DNA from 4 places in the Yersinia fenwicki genome. Region 3 is predicted to be linked to each of the others. Evidence: predicted binding sites of a transcription regulator. Region 3 holds the regulator's gene; each other region holds the start of a gene.

Region 1 (3,684 bases), 1.5 Mb from region 3:
CGAGCGGGTCACCCCATTGGGGAAATAACGTTCTGCAAAGGGTTTTGAGGCAACAAACAGGTAATCCAGTGCGCCGAGCTGATCGACCAGGCAACTTGGCAGCGGTTGCGGCTGGATACTGACCGCACCCACCACTTCGCCACGGCGTAACCGTTCTTGAGTTCGGGTTTCATCTTCGACTTGTAAATTCAGCCGGATAGGCGAGTCTGCCAATACCGGTTTTAATGCTGGCAGGAGCCAGGTTGCCAGGCTGTCGGCGTTGACTGCCAATGATAGTAGCAGCGGTGTATCACCACCGTTATCATTGCCGAGCCACTCTTCTTCCAGCAATTCGACTTGATGCAGCAAGGCGAGTAATTTCTGCCCTTGCTCCGTTGGCCGGGGGGGCACAGTGCGCACCAACAGTGGTTGACCGAACAGATTCTCCAACTGCTTAATGCGTTGAGATACCGCCGATTGGGTGATGCAAAGTTTTTGTGCAGCGCGTTCAAAGCCGCGTTCACGGATCACCGCGTCCAGCGCTTGTAGCGTACGGTAGTCTGGGCGTTTCATCGGAGTCATCTCTCCAAATATTAAGTTAATACCGCACTATGCCACATTTTGATCATTTATCTACGTTGGAATGCCATAGGGCTCGCCACAAATAAACCAACATGACTGTGATCCAGCTAAAATTAACCATCACATGAGTTGGCTTTATTGCGACGTTTTATCACTTATATGCTCTATAATGACGTCAGGTTTTCTTTCACATCAAGGCGTGAACTTACCATGACTCAGGATGAACTTAAAAAAGCAGTGGGCTGGGCAGCATTACAGTATGTCAAACCTGGCACTATCGTTGGGGTCGGTACTGGCTCAACTGCGGCACATTTTATCGATGCTCTCGCTTCCATCAAAGGCCAGATCGAGGGAGCTGTCTCTAGCTCTGATGCCTCTACCGCTAAACTGAAAAGTTATGGCATTCAGGTGTTTGATTGCAACGAAGTCGACGAGTTGGACATTTATGTCGATGGAGCTGATGAAATTAACGGCCAAATGCAGATGATTAAAGGCGGCGGCGCGGCTCTGACCCGCGAGAAAATCATTGCGGCCATTGCACGTAAATTTATCTGTATTGCCGATGCTTCCAAGCAGGTTGATGTGCTGGGTAAATTTCCGCTGCCGGTCGAGGTTATCCCGATGGCGCGTTCTTATGTCGCTCGCGAACTGGTGAAATTAGGCGGATTACCTGAATATCGCCAGAATGTTTTGACTGATAACGGCAATGTTATTTTGGATGTCCATAATCTGACTATTTTGGATGCCATTGCGCTTGAAAATAAAATTAATAATATTGCCGGTGTTGTCACTGTGGGGTTATTTGCCAATCGAGGTGCTGATGTTGCACTAATTGGCACTGCTGATGGTGTTAAAACCGTAGAACTCAAGTGATCAGCTAATCTGTATTCAGGATGAGGTTTGGTTGCTTCATCCTGATAATTTTTGCTTTTAAATATCTTTTCTTAAAATGGTTAAATTTAGTGATATATATCACATTTTCTCATTTCATTTTCTTAACCTGCCATTAACTCACTTTCTGCTGGTTTTTTATTCCGTAAATTAACATTTTCACTGTTTGTTATGCTGATAGCCAGGCAATCGTTTGTATTGCTGCCGGCGAAATATTTGTTATGTTGACTGGGTGCTGACCGGATTCATTCGATATCGGCAGCCACATCTGAAGTCTGAAAATAGGGTCGGGGACATGGCAAAAGTATCACTGGAGAAAGACAGAATTAAGTTTCTGTTAGTGGAAGGGGTGCACCAGAGCACGGTTGATAATCTGCGTGCAGCCGGTTATAGCAATATTGAATATCATAAAGGTGCCTTAGACACCGAATCACTGAAAGAATCTATTCGTGATGCCCACTTCATCGGCATTCGATCGCGCACGCATCTGTCCGAAGAAGTCTTTGCAGCCGCAGAAAAGTTGGTTGCAGTAGGTTGTTTCTGTATCGGTACCAATCAGGTTGATTTAAAAGCGGCGACTAAACGTGGTGTGCCGGTATTCAATGCACCTTTCTCCAATACCCGTTCGGTAGCCGAAATGGTACTGGGCGAGTTATTGCTGATGTTTCGCGGTATACCATCCGCCAATGCCAAAGCGCACCGTGGCGAGTGGAACAAACTAGCAGTCGGTTCCTATGAAGCCCGCGGTAAAAAACTGGGCATTATCGGCTATGGCCATATCGGGACTCAGTTAGGTATTTTGGCTGAAAGTGTCGGCATGAAAGTATTCTTCTATGACATTGAAAATAAACTGTCGCTGGGGAATGCACAGCAGGTACGTCATCTGTCTGACTTGCTGAATATGAGTGATGTGATTAGCTTGCATGTGCCAGAGAACCACTCCACCAAAAATATGATTGGCTCTGAGCAGTTGGCTCTGATGAAACCGGGCGCGATGTTGATCAATGCCTCACGCGGAACGGTGGTTGATATCCCAGCACTTTGTGATGCGCTGGCAAGCAATCATTTGGCGGGGGCGGCAATCGATGTTTTCCCTGAAGAACCAGCGTCCAATAAAGACCCGTTCAATTCACCATTATGCGAGTTTGATAATGTGCTATTGACCCCGCATATTGGTGGTTCAACCCAAGAAGCGCAGGAAAATATCGGTGATGAAGTCGCTGGTAAACTGGCGAAGTATTCCGACAACGGCTCTACGCTGTCTGCGGTTAACTTCCCGGAAGTTTCTCTGCCAGCTCACGGTGATAACACTCGCCGCCTGCTGCATATCCATGAGAACCGCCCAGGCATCCTGACTAGCATCAACAAAATCTTTGCTGAGCAGAACGTCAACATTGCCGCACAGTATTTGCAAACCAGCGCTGATATTGGTTATGTCGTTATCGACGTTGAGACTGATGATGCGGAAAACGCAGAAAAAGCCTTACAGGCAATGAAAGCGATTCCGGGGACTATCCGCTCGCGCCTATTGTACTAATATTTATTGTATTGGTAGCGTGGATAGTAACTGACAACCCGGTATCTGCTGATGCTGGGTTTTTTGTTATTTTTTATACCGTTGCGTAGGCCTTCTCACCACCGCCACACCTTTGTCGGTGTCACAATCTCTGGTAACGGCACATCCCAATGTTCACTCGGTAAGTGCTCTACCTGCTGACAATCATGAGCTAAACCAATAGGATAGGGGCCACTCTGCTGCCAGTTTTGCAACGTACGGTCATAGAATCCGCCCCCCATACCTAAACGTTGTCCATCTTCATCAAACGCCACCAGCGGCGTTATCACTACATCCAGTCGTTTCAATGGCAAGACATCGCGCACATCTAATTGAGGCTCCAGAATGTTCAGGCGATTACGAATGAGCTGGCTATCAGGACGATAGTGGAGAAACAACAAATGGCCGGAGCAGAAAGGATGAAGTACCGGCAGATAAATCTGTTTTTTCTGCTGCCACAGTAATTCGATAACAGGGGCCGTATCTAACTCACCATCGAAAGAGAGAAATAGTGCAATAGTAGTAGCTTGCTGAATTTTATCGTGGGAAGCGATTTGTTTCGCGGCCAGATTGGCAGATTGTTGTTGTTGCTCAGGAGTCAAAAGACGCCGACGCTCACGGATTTCACTGCGAATTTTTTGCCGCTGAAGGGCATACTGCGGATTTAGAGGCATGTT
Region 2 (3,684 bases), 1.1 Mb from region 3:
TCTTCGTTAGCCATAATGGCAAACGGGCAGGTATCAGTACTGGCTACAGTGATAAAGTCAGACGGGATCGCGGTGACTTTATCGCCATGACTCATCCAAACATCCAACACCGCTTCACCGGCTGGATTGATGGCATCTTTGATATCACGGATAAGTGCGCTATCAGTTTTAATTTCAACCTGCGCATAACCGAATTCACGTTGGTTTGAACCTTCTACTTTACCGCCCAGCTGCATTGCCATGGTTTGCATGCCATAGCACACACCCAGCACAGGAACCCCAGCAGTGAACACATAATCAGGCGCACGTGGGCTGTCATGTTCAGTGGTGCTTTCAGGGCCGCCGGAGAGAATGATGCCGCTTGGGTTAAATTCGCGGATCTGGTCTTCGGTCACGTCCCACGCCCAAAGTTCACAATAGACACCAATTTCACGAACACGGCGCGCCACCAGTTGGGTGTATTGCGAGCCGAAATCGAGGATAATAATGCGATGTTTATGGATATTTTTTGTCATGTGCGGCGTATTCCAAATATTAAAATAAAAAATAGTCATCTGATGGCTAGCACCAGATGACTAATTAACTTGTTATTAGCCCATGCGGTAGTTTGGTGACTCTTTGGTAATCGTCACATCATGAACATGGCTTTCTTGAATGCCTGCACCGCTGATCCGGACAAATTCAGCTTTAGTACGCAATTCATTGATAGTGCCACAGCCGGTCAGCCCCATACAGGAACGCAGGCCACCCATTTGTTGATGCACAATCTCTTTCAACAGACCTTTGTATGCCACACGCCCTTCGATACCTTCTGGTACCAATTTATCGGCCGCATTATCGGTTTGGAAGTAGCGATCTGAAGAGCCTTTGGACATCGCACCCAGTGAACCCATACCGCGGTAAGATTTGAATGAACGACCTTGATACAGTTCGATTTCGCCCGGAGACTCTTCAGTCCCTGCCAGCATAGAACCGACCATGACACATGAAGCACCCGCCGCAATGGCTTTAGCAATATCGCCAGAGAAACGAATACCACCATCGGCAATAACCGGAATACCAGTACCTTCCAGCGCTTCGACCGCATCAGCAATCGCAGTAATCTGTGGAACACCGACACCAGTCACAATACGTGTAGTACAGATTGAACCAGGGCCGATACCGACTTTAACTGCGCTGACACCGGCATCAGCCAAGGCTTTAGCCCCTGCACCTGTTGCGACGTTACCGCCAACAATTTGCAGATTAGGATATTTAGCGCGCGTTTCACGAATGCGCTGTAAAACGCCTTCGGAATGACCATGAGATGAGTCGATAAGTAAAACATCAACACCAGCAGCGACCAGAGCATCGATACGCTCTTCATTGCCCGCACCGGCACCGACAGCAGCACCAACGCGCAGGCGGCCATGCTCGTCTTTACAAGCGTTTGGCTTACGCTCTGCTTTTTGGAAATCTTTCACGGTAATCATGCCGCGCAAATGGAAGCTATCGTCAACGACTAAAGCTTTCTCGACACGTTTTTCATGCATTTTTTGCAGCACAACTTCGCGGGCTTCGCCTTCTTTGACCGTCACCAAACGCTCTTTCGGTGTCATCACCGCTGTCACGGGTTGGTCCAGATCAGTTACAAAGCGAACATCACGGCCGGTAATGATCCCAACCAGCTCGTAATCTTCGGTCACTACCGGATAACCGGCGAAACCGTTACGGGCGGTCAGTTCTTTAACCTGGCGGAGAGTAGTGGTAGGGGTAACAGTCTGTGGCTCAGTTACAACGCCACTTTCGTGTTTTTTCACGCGGCTGACTTCTTCAGCCTGACGCTCAATGGACATATTTTTGTGGATAAAACCTAAACCGCCCTCTTGTGCCAGTGCAATGGCTAGACGAGCTTCGGTTACGGTATCCATTGCTGCGGACAGCATAGGGATATTCAGGCGGATAGTTGCAGTCAGTTGAGTACCAAGTTCTGCCGTATTAGGCAAGACTGTGGAGTGGGCTGGAACCAGGAGAACGTCGTCAAATGTTAGAGCTTCTTTCGCGATACGTAGCATGGGCAATATCTCACCAAGGTGAATGTAAAAAGATAAAATATTGCCGTGGCATTATACAGAGCGTAATCGGTTGCCTCCAGCACTTTCTCACTATTTTTCTTGCCAAGCGGTTTGAGGCAGGTAATATCGATCAATTAAGTGCTTGTTTTAAAATTTGAACCAGGTCACATGTCACAATCTTCCGCGTCATCAATTTTTACTGTCAGCCGCCTTAATCAGACGGTGCGACAACTGCTGGAAATGGAAATGGGCCAAATTTGGCTCACTGCCGAGATTTCCAATTTCTCTCAGCCTTCGTCGGGTCACTGGTATTTCACCTTAAAAGACGATCGGGCGCAGGTGCGTTGCGCGATGTTTCGTAACACCAATCGTCGTACCACTTTTCGCCCACAAAATGGCCAACAAGTGTTGGTCAGAGCATCGATTACCCTGTATGAACCGCGTGGTGACTACCAATTAATTGCCGAAAGTATGCAACCTGCTGGCGACGGATTACTACAACAGCAATTTGAGCAGCTTAAACAGCAACTGGCCGCTGAAGGGCTTTTCGACCAAAGCCACAAGCAACTTCTACCTAGCCCAGCCAAACAGGTGGGGGTGATAACCTCATCCAGTGGCGCTGCTCTGCACGATGTTTTGCACGTTTTGCAACGCCGCGATCCTTCGCTTCCAGTTATTATTTACCCCACAGCAGTGCAAGGTGCTGATGCTCCATTGCAGATAGTCCGAGCCATTCAACTGGCGAATCTGCGGGGAGAATGTGATGTGTTGATCGTCGGGAGAGGTGGCGGCTCGTTGGAAGACTTGTGGAGTTTTAATGACGAGCGGGTTGCCCGCGCTATTTTTAACAGCCGAATTCCTATTGTCAGTGCAGTCGGCCATGAAACCGATGTCACTATCGCCGACTTCGTTGCCGATTTACGCGCCCCAACCCCGTCAGCCGCCGCCGAGCTGGTCAGCCGCAACCAAATAGAGTTGGTCCGGCAAATTCAGGGGCAGCAGCAGCGTATGGAAATGGCGATGGATTATTATCTGGCGCAGCGCAACCAGCAATTCACCCGCCTTGAGCATCGGCTGCAACAGCAACATCCGCATTTGCGATTGGCTCGTCAGCAAACACTGCTGTTAAAGTTACAACGCCGCCTGGAAGATAGCGCGCAAAACCAAATTCGCCTATTAGGCCGACGCACTGAGCGGCTGCAACAACGGCTGGTTCAAGCTCAACCGCAAGGGCAGATCCATCGTTATAATCAGCGGGTACAACAGCAGGAGTATCGCTTGCGCCAGGCATTAGAGCGCCAGTTGAATGGCTATCGTCAGCGTTTTGGCATCGCCTGCTCACAATTGGAAGCGGTCAGCCCATTGGCTACCCTAGCCCGCGGCTACAGCGTAACGCAGACCCCAGAGGGCAGCTTACTCAAAACCACGAAACAAGTGCATACCGGCGACAAGCTAACCACACGACTACAAGATGGCTGGGTGGAAAGTGAAATAACTCAAATCAAGGTGGCAAAAAAGCCCCGCCAGCGTAAAGTCGCTAACTAAGCGCCGTTATTATTGCTACAGCCAATAGACCTGCCGATTGGTATTAGGCCATCGGCAGATAACTAAAACGAATGCGGCTTTTTGA
Region 3 (3,684 bases):
AGTGGCCAGATACCCTAACATGCTCAAACCTGCCAGGTAGAACATGAAGCTCGACGTTGTTTTCATTGTTGTTTCTCATTATATCCATCGTCCTTGAAACCGCAGGGGTGTTAGCCGCCTGCCGGTGGTTCCAATGATTTTGGCTAAATTATAGTTTTTGCAGGTAAATTTTTGTTATTGAAAATTAATTGCGGGGGAGAATTCTAACGGCGAGATATTCTGTTGTGAAACGCTAATATTTGCGCCATGCTGTCAAAAAAATTGATATCAAATGTTCCGTCTAAAGGAAGTGCCAAACCATGTGGTCAGAATACTCATTGGATGTAGTGGATGCCGTTGCACGCACCGGGAGTTTCAGTGCTGCTGCGCAAGAATTACATCGCGTACCGTCTGCGATAAGTTATACCGTGCGCCAATTGGAGGAGTGGTTGGCGGTGCCACTATTTGCGCGACGCCATCGCGATGTAGAATTGACCGAAGCAGGTAAAGTTTTTATTAAAGAATCGCGTGATGTTATCAAAAAAATGAATGACACACGTCGTCAATGTCAACAAGTGGCGAATGGCTGGCGTGGGCAATTAAATATCGTGGTCGATAAGATCGTCAAACCTCAGCGGAGCCGCCGTTTAGTGTTGGATTTTTATCGTCATTTTCCCGATATTGAATTGCGGGTGCGCTATGAAGTCTTTAACGGTGTTTGGGATGCGCTAGTGGATGGGCAAGCGGATATGGCCATTGGTGCGACTCGTGCCATCCCTGTTGGCGGGCGGTTTGTCTTTCGCGACATGGGTTTTCTGACCTGGCATTGTGTCGTGAGTGTTAATCATCCTTTAGCGCAGCTAACCGGGCCACTCAATGACGATCAGTTGCGGCCTTATCCCTCTCTTTGTTTAGAGGATACTGCACGAAATTTGCCGAAACGAGATGCATGGACGTTGGATAACCAGCAGCGATTAGTGGCGCCGGATTGGGCACCGGGCATAGACTGTTTGTGTGAGGGGTTATGTATTGGAATGGTACCCGCTCATATGGTGTCGCCCCTGATTGCACAAGGGAAACTGGTGGCACTAACACTCGCGGAACCATTACCTGCTAGCCCATGTTGCTTGACGTGGGAGCAGAATAACCATTCCCCAGCTCTAGCCTGGATGCTGGAATATTTGGGTGACAGTGTCACGTTAAATGATGAGTGGTTAAGAGATGATAAGGGCACAGATGATGAGATTTGGCAGAATTAGCAGCCGGTAACAGTGCGCTACCGGCAGACTAAGTATTTAGCGGCGATAATCGCGGAATGGACCATCAGCAACAGAGCGGCGTTCGACCAGCTTAGGATGTACCTCAATCGTTTGAGGGTCTTCACGTTTGCTGATAATTCTGTCGAGTAACATAGCAAAAGCCGTTTCACCCAATCGCTCTTTCGGCTGATGAATGGTGGTCAACGCCGGTGAGAAATAGCGGGCATTACGCACATTGTCATACCCGATCACTGAAATATCTTGTGGCACACGCAAGCCTAATTCATCTGCGGCGCATATCGCACCCATTGCCATAATATCGCCACCACAGAACACAGCAGTCGGACGATGCTTTTGTGTCAGAATTTGATGCATGGCTTTATAGCCGGATTCTGGCTCAAAATCACCTTGAACTACCCATTCTTCTCGCAGGGTGATATTGGCCTCCTCTAATGCTTTTAGGAAGCCCTGATGGCGACCGCCACCGGTATTACGCGATAACTGGCCGGGGATAGCCCCGATATCGCGGTGACCACGCTCAATAAGATAACGGCCAGCTAAATAACCGCCTTCGAATGCGTTATCAATAATCGAGTCGGTAAAATCGCCACGGGCGGTTCCCCAATCCATCACTACCATCGGAATATTGCGATAATCCTCTAACATTCCCAGTAACTGTTCCGGATATTCAGAACACATCACCAATAAGCCATCAACACGCTTTTGTGCCAGCATCGCCAAATAGGCTTTTTGTTTATCCAGATTATTATGAGAGTTACACAAAATCAGCGTGTAACCTTTGCTATAACAGCTATTTTCAACCGCTTCGATCACTTCAGCGAAATAGGGGGCTTCACTGGATGTCGCCAATAAGCCAATTGATTTAGTATGATTAACTTTCAAACTGCGCGCCACAGCACTCGGCGAATAATGCAGTTCTTTAATAGCCGCCCACACGGCAGCCTTGGTGTTTTCGGCGACGAAACGAGTTTTGTTGATAACGTGCGAAACGGTGGTAGTAGACACACCCGCGTGTTTGGCCACATCTTTAATCGTTGCCATAAAAAGAATGACTCCTAAGCTCACCTGTTACAGCAGGTAAGTATTATGTTAATCGTTTGCCTGCATGACTCGAACACCGCTCAGACAGAAACAATATAGTAGGCTGGAGAGCTAAGTCAGATGGTCGTCTGAGTGTATTTATTAGACGTTATTAGTCGGCATACAGTTATGAACTGCGAATTTTGGCTGATCTGAAGGAAAAGTGGAAGAGGTAATCAATGTTATAAAGTGCGTAATGAGGACAAGATTTTTTTTCTTAACTGTGGGAAAATAATTTAACGCACTAACTATGTGCCTTTACCTTACTATACTTTAAATAATTCGAGTGAGTGAACCTAGCCGACGCACATGCGACTTGAAGTATAACGAGTATAAAAATTAACCGACTGAGGAGTTCTTATGGATACCAATTTGAAAATGTCGCTGATTACGACTGTTGGTGCGCTGGCGATGATTATTGCCTTTAGCTTCGTAGCGGTCATGAATTAATTAAGCCGCGTGCCGGTGTGAAGTGATAAGTAGGGCGGTTAACCCGCCCTTAATTATTTCTGCTGGTAATGTGATTACACGGCGTCTTTTGCTTCTCGTCTTTTCAGGCTAAGTTTTTCTCAACAAAAGACCAATTCACCAATGCCCAGAAATTCTCCAGATATTTTGGTCGCGCATTACGATAATCAATATAGTAAGCGTGCTCCCACACATCTACGGTTAACAATGGCTTATCAGTTGTCGTCAGCGGTGTTGCCGCATTTGATGTGCTGACAATAGCTAACGTGCCATCCGCTTTCTTGACCAGCCAAGTCCAGCCCGCACCAAAGTTTTTCACCGCTGCATCAGTAAATTGCTCTTTAAATTCAGCAAAAGATCCAAAAGATCGATTAATGGCATCGGCGACTTTTCCGGTGGGTTCGCCACCGCCATTAGGTGACAAACAGTGCCAGTAAAAGGTGTGGTTCCAGACTTGAGCTGCATTGTTAAAAATACCGCCACTGGAGGTTTTGACAATCTCTTCCAAGGATTTACCTGCAAACTCAGTATCCTTGATCAGGTTATTGAGATTTACTACATAGGTGTTGTGGTGCTTGCCGTAATGGTATTCAAGCGTTTCAGCAGAAATGTGGGGTTCCAGTGCATTTTGTGCATAAGGTAATGCCGGTAATTCAAAAGACATAGCTCTCTCCTTTCGGGGTTGCTCAGGGTGTTTGCTCTTCAAATCCGAACGTTAGCTCACTAAGATGTGGTGAGGAGCGGTTAAAATCATAATTGTTGTAGTTTTATTATGGGTATTAATCTTAACAACTTTTAACAGGAATGACAGGTATAACCACACCATTTGATGGGATATTGGCTGTTTGGAGTTTGGCTGCTCTATAAGCACCCGATA
Region 4 (3,684 bases), 2.0 Mb from region 3:
TGGCTTCTTCACCATCGAGGAACTCTTCCACCACGATACGATGGCCGGCATTACCAAATGCATTGCCAGCGAGCATGTCATGAACTGCGGTTTCTGCCTCTTCCAGCGTCATTGCCACAATCACACCTTTACCGGCAGCCAGTCCATCAGCTTTAATCACGATTGGTGCACCAATTTTGCGCACATAAGCTAAAGCGGGCTCCACCTCGGTGAAATTCTGGTAAAACGCGGTTGGAATATTATGGCGCGCCAGGAAATCTTTGGTGAAAGCTTTAGAACCTTCCAATTGGGCTGCGGCTTGCGTTGGGCCAAAGATAGTCAGGCCCGCTGCGCGGAAGGCATCAACCACGCCGATGACGAGTGGTGCTTCTGGGCCGACGATAGTTAGACCAATATCGTGGCTTTGCGCAAATGCCAGTAAACCAGCAATGTCGGTGGCGGCGATATCGACATTTTCTAGTGTGGGTTCCAGGGCCGTACCAGCATTACCCGGTGCAACATAAATTTTATCGGCTAAAGGTGACTGTGCTGCTTTCCAGCCCAGCGCATGTTCCCGTCCGCCATTGCCAATAATCAAAATATTCATCTGATGACTCCGTTAAGCGGGTTAATTAATGGCGGAAATGGCGCATATCGGTAAAGATCATGGCGATACCATGCTCATCAGCCGCAGCAATGACTTCATCGTCACGAATAGAACCACCTGGTTGGATGACACAGGTGATCCCGACCGCTGCCGCGGCATCAATACCGTCGCGGAATGGGAAGAAAGCATCAGAAGCCATGGCAGACCCTGCCACTTCTAAACCTTCATCTGCCGCTTTGATACCGGCTATCTTGGCTGAGTAAACGCGGCTCATCTGGCCTGCGCCTATGCCGATAGTCATATTGTCGCGCGCATAAACAATGGCATTAGATTTAACGAACTTGGCGACATTCCAGCAGAACAACGCATCACGCAGCTCTTGTGCGGTCGGCTGGCGTTGAGACACCACACGTAAATCCGCCTCAGTCACCATACCTAAATCGCGGTCTTGCACTAACAAACCACCATTAACACGTTTGAAATCCAAGCCGGCAGAGCGCCCTTGCCACTGACCACAAGTCAGAACACGCACATTCTGTTTGGCGGCTAACAGCGCCAAAGCTTCAGTACTGACAGATGGGGCAATAATCACTTCGACAAATTGACGGCTGATAATGGCGCTGGCGGTTTCGGCATCCAACTCACGGTTAAACGCGATAATGCCGCCGAAAGCTGACGTTGGGTCAGTTTTATAGGCTTTGTCATAGGCGGCCAGCAGAGAGTCAGCAATCGCCACGCCACATGGGTTGGCATGTTTAACTATCACACAAGCAGGTTCGCTAAATTCTTTCACACATTCAAGTGCGGCATCGGTATCAGCAATATTGTTATAAGAGAGGGCCTTGCCTTGTAATTGCTGTGCGGTAGCTACTGATGCTTCTTTCACATCTTCTTCTATATAGAAGGCGGCTTGCTGGTGGCTATTCTCACCGTAACGCATATCTTGTTTCTTTATATAGTTAAAATTCAGGGTGCGAGGGAAGCGGCCAGATGGCTGTTCGGTATCACCATGATAAGGTGGTACCAATGCGCCGAAGTAGTTGGCAATCATGCTGTCGTAAGCGGCGGTGTGTTCGAAAGCTTTGATAGCCAGGTTGAAACGGGTTGGGTATGTCAATGAACCGTCATTCTCGTCCAGCTCGGCAATAATTGCTGGATAGTCGCTACTCTTAACGACAATGGCGACATCTTTATGATTCTTGGCCGCAGAGCGCACCATGGTTGGGCCACCGATATCGATATTCTCAACGGCGTCTTCCAATGAGCAATCCGGGTGGGCCACGGTTTGGGCGAATGGATATAAATTTACGGCTACAATATCAATTGGCTGAATATCATGTTGAGCCATGATTCCGTCATCCTGGCCGCGACGGCCTAAAATGCCGCCATGTACTTTGGGATGCAAAGTCTTAACGCGCCCGTCCATCATTTCCGGGAAGCCGGTGTAGTCAGACACTTCGGTGACAGGCAGACCTGCATCAGCCAGCAGGCGGGCAGTCCCGCCGGTGGAAAGTAACTCGATACCACGTTGTGAAAGTGCAGTGGCGAATTCGATGATGCCGGCTTTGTCAGATACACTGAGCAGAGCGCGGCGGATTGGGCGGCGTTGTTGCATGGTTTTATCCCTTGGCTTTGGAGTCGCAGTTGTTCTTCGCAATCAATCAATAGAGCGTTACGTGAATCTCTTCTATCTATATAAAGAGAAAAACAGATTCAGATAACATCCCAATAGCGAGAAATGCCAGCCAGTGGCAACTTTTATGTGAGACGGCCCCCTCGACAGCATCAAAATACGCTTTATCGCGGGCTGTATTGCCTCATTTTATAAAAACCACTTCATCTCATCGATATTTTGCACGCGAGGTCACTCTTTTTCGACGCGGGGAATTGTAGCGAAAACGATTGCGTGATGCTCGTCAATTTTGAGAACAGTTTCAATCTGTGGATAAGTTTGTGCACAACAGGGTATAAGGAGGGGTTTTGCTGTGGAATGCAGCAAACAGTCATTTTTATTGAAATTAGCGGTTGCGGGCGGCTGAGAACTCCCTATAATGCGCATCCATCGAGACGGCACACAACGAATCAAGTAGTTAAGTGACCGGCAAAGAGAACAGAGAAATTCAACAAAATTAAATGTTGACTCTGAATGAGGAAAGCGTAATATGCGCACCTCGCGTTACCAACCAAGTGTTGCTAACGCACTGCTCTTTAACAATTTATCAGACAATCTGTGTGGGCACTCGCAAGACGATATCGAAGCCTGTTTCGGCAGGCAGAAGAAATATCAAAGTCTTGAAGAGTGACCAAAGCAGTACACATTTGAACTTCGGTTCGAATGCATATTTGCAGAAAGTAATCTTTGAGCATCGCTATGTTAACTCATAGCAAATCAAACAAATCTTAAATTGAAGAGTTTGATCATGGCTCAGATTGAACGCTGGCGGCAGGCCTAACACATGCAAGTCGAGCGGTAACACAAGAGAGCTTGCTCTCTGGGTGACGAGCGGCGGACGGGTGAGTAATGTCTGGGAAACTGCCTGATGGAGGGGGATAACTACTGGAAACGGTAGCTAATACCGCATAACGTCTACGGACCAAAGTGGGGGACCTTCGGGCCTCACGCCATCGGATGTGCCCAGATGGGATTAGCTAGTAGGTGGGGTAATGGCTCACCTAGGCGACGATCCCTAGCTGGTCTGAGAGGATGACCAGCCACACTGGAACTGAGACACGGTCCAGACTCCTACGGGAGGCAGCAGTGGGGAATATTGCACAATGGGCGCAAGCCTGATGCAGCCATGCCGCGTGTGTGAAGAAGGCCTTCGGGTTGTAAAGCACTTTCAGCGAGGAGGAAGGCATAAAGGTTAATAACCTTTGTGATTGACGTTACTCGCAGAAGAAGCACCGGCTAACTCCGTGCCAGCAGCCGCGGTAATACGGAGGGTGCAAGCGTTAATCGGAATTACTGGGCGTAAAGCGCACGCAGGCGGTTTGTTAAGTCAGATGTGAAATCCCCGCGCTTAACGTGGGAACTGCATTTGAAACTGGCAAGCTAGAGTCTTGTAGAGGGGGGTAGAATTCCAGGTGTAGCGGTGAAA

The links. Region 3 encodes PurR, which represses purine synthesis genes. Its sites were predicted from a motif close to CANGCAAACGTTTGCNTG; they were not measured.
Region 1: a site for PurR is predicted at 1,635-1,652, ahead of serA (phosphoglycerate dehydrogenase). Genes of this name have one in related genera too.
Region 2: a site for PurR is predicted at 2,114-2,131, ahead of guaB (IMP dehydrogenase). Genes of this name have one in related genera too.
Region 4: a site for PurR is predicted at 2,478-2,495, ahead of purH (bifunctional phosphoribosylaminoimidazolecarboxamide formyltransferase/IMP cyclohydrolase). Genes of this name have one in related genera too.

What each region holds. Positions count from the first base shown of each region.
Region 1 is NZ_CP170755.1:861,310-864,993, forward strand. It holds gene ACF3VQ_RS03930 (LysR family transcriptional regulator ArgP) at 1-552, opposite strand, end outside; gene rpiA (ribose-5-phosphate isomerase RpiA) at 772-1,434, shown strand; gene serA (phosphoglycerate dehydrogenase) at 1,748-2,989, shown strand; gene ACF3VQ_RS03945 (5-formyltetrahydrofolate cyclo-ligase) at 3,085-3,681, opposite strand.
Region 2 is NZ_CP170755.1:1,212,091-1,215,774, reverse strand. It holds gene guaA (glutamine-hydrolyzing GMP synthase) at 1-515, opposite strand, end outside; gene guaB (IMP dehydrogenase) at 591-2,054, opposite strand; gene xseA (exodeoxyribonuclease VII large subunit) at 2,223-3,599, shown strand; gene ACF3VQ_RS05610 (zinc ribbon domain-containing protein) at 3,643-3,684, opposite strand, start outside.
Region 3 is NZ_CP170755.1:2,332,668-2,336,351, reverse strand. It holds gene punC (purine nucleoside transporter PunC) at 1-66, opposite strand, end outside; gene punR (DNA-binding transcriptional activator PunR) at 300-1,238, shown strand; gene purR (HTH-type transcriptional repressor PurR) at 1,275-2,300, opposite strand; gene ACF3VQ_RS10765 (YnhF family membrane protein) at 2,700-2,789, shown strand; gene sodB (superoxide dismutase [Fe]) at 2,893-3,471, opposite strand.
Region 4 is NZ_CP170755.1:4,300,429-4,304,112, reverse strand. It holds gene purD (phosphoribosylamine--glycine ligase) at 1-586, opposite strand, end outside; gene purH (bifunctional phosphoribosylaminoimidazolecarboxamide formyltransferase/IMP cyclohydrolase) at 612-2,201, opposite strand; rRNA gene ACF3VQ_RS19470 (16S ribosomal RNA) at 2,989-3,684, shown strand, end outside.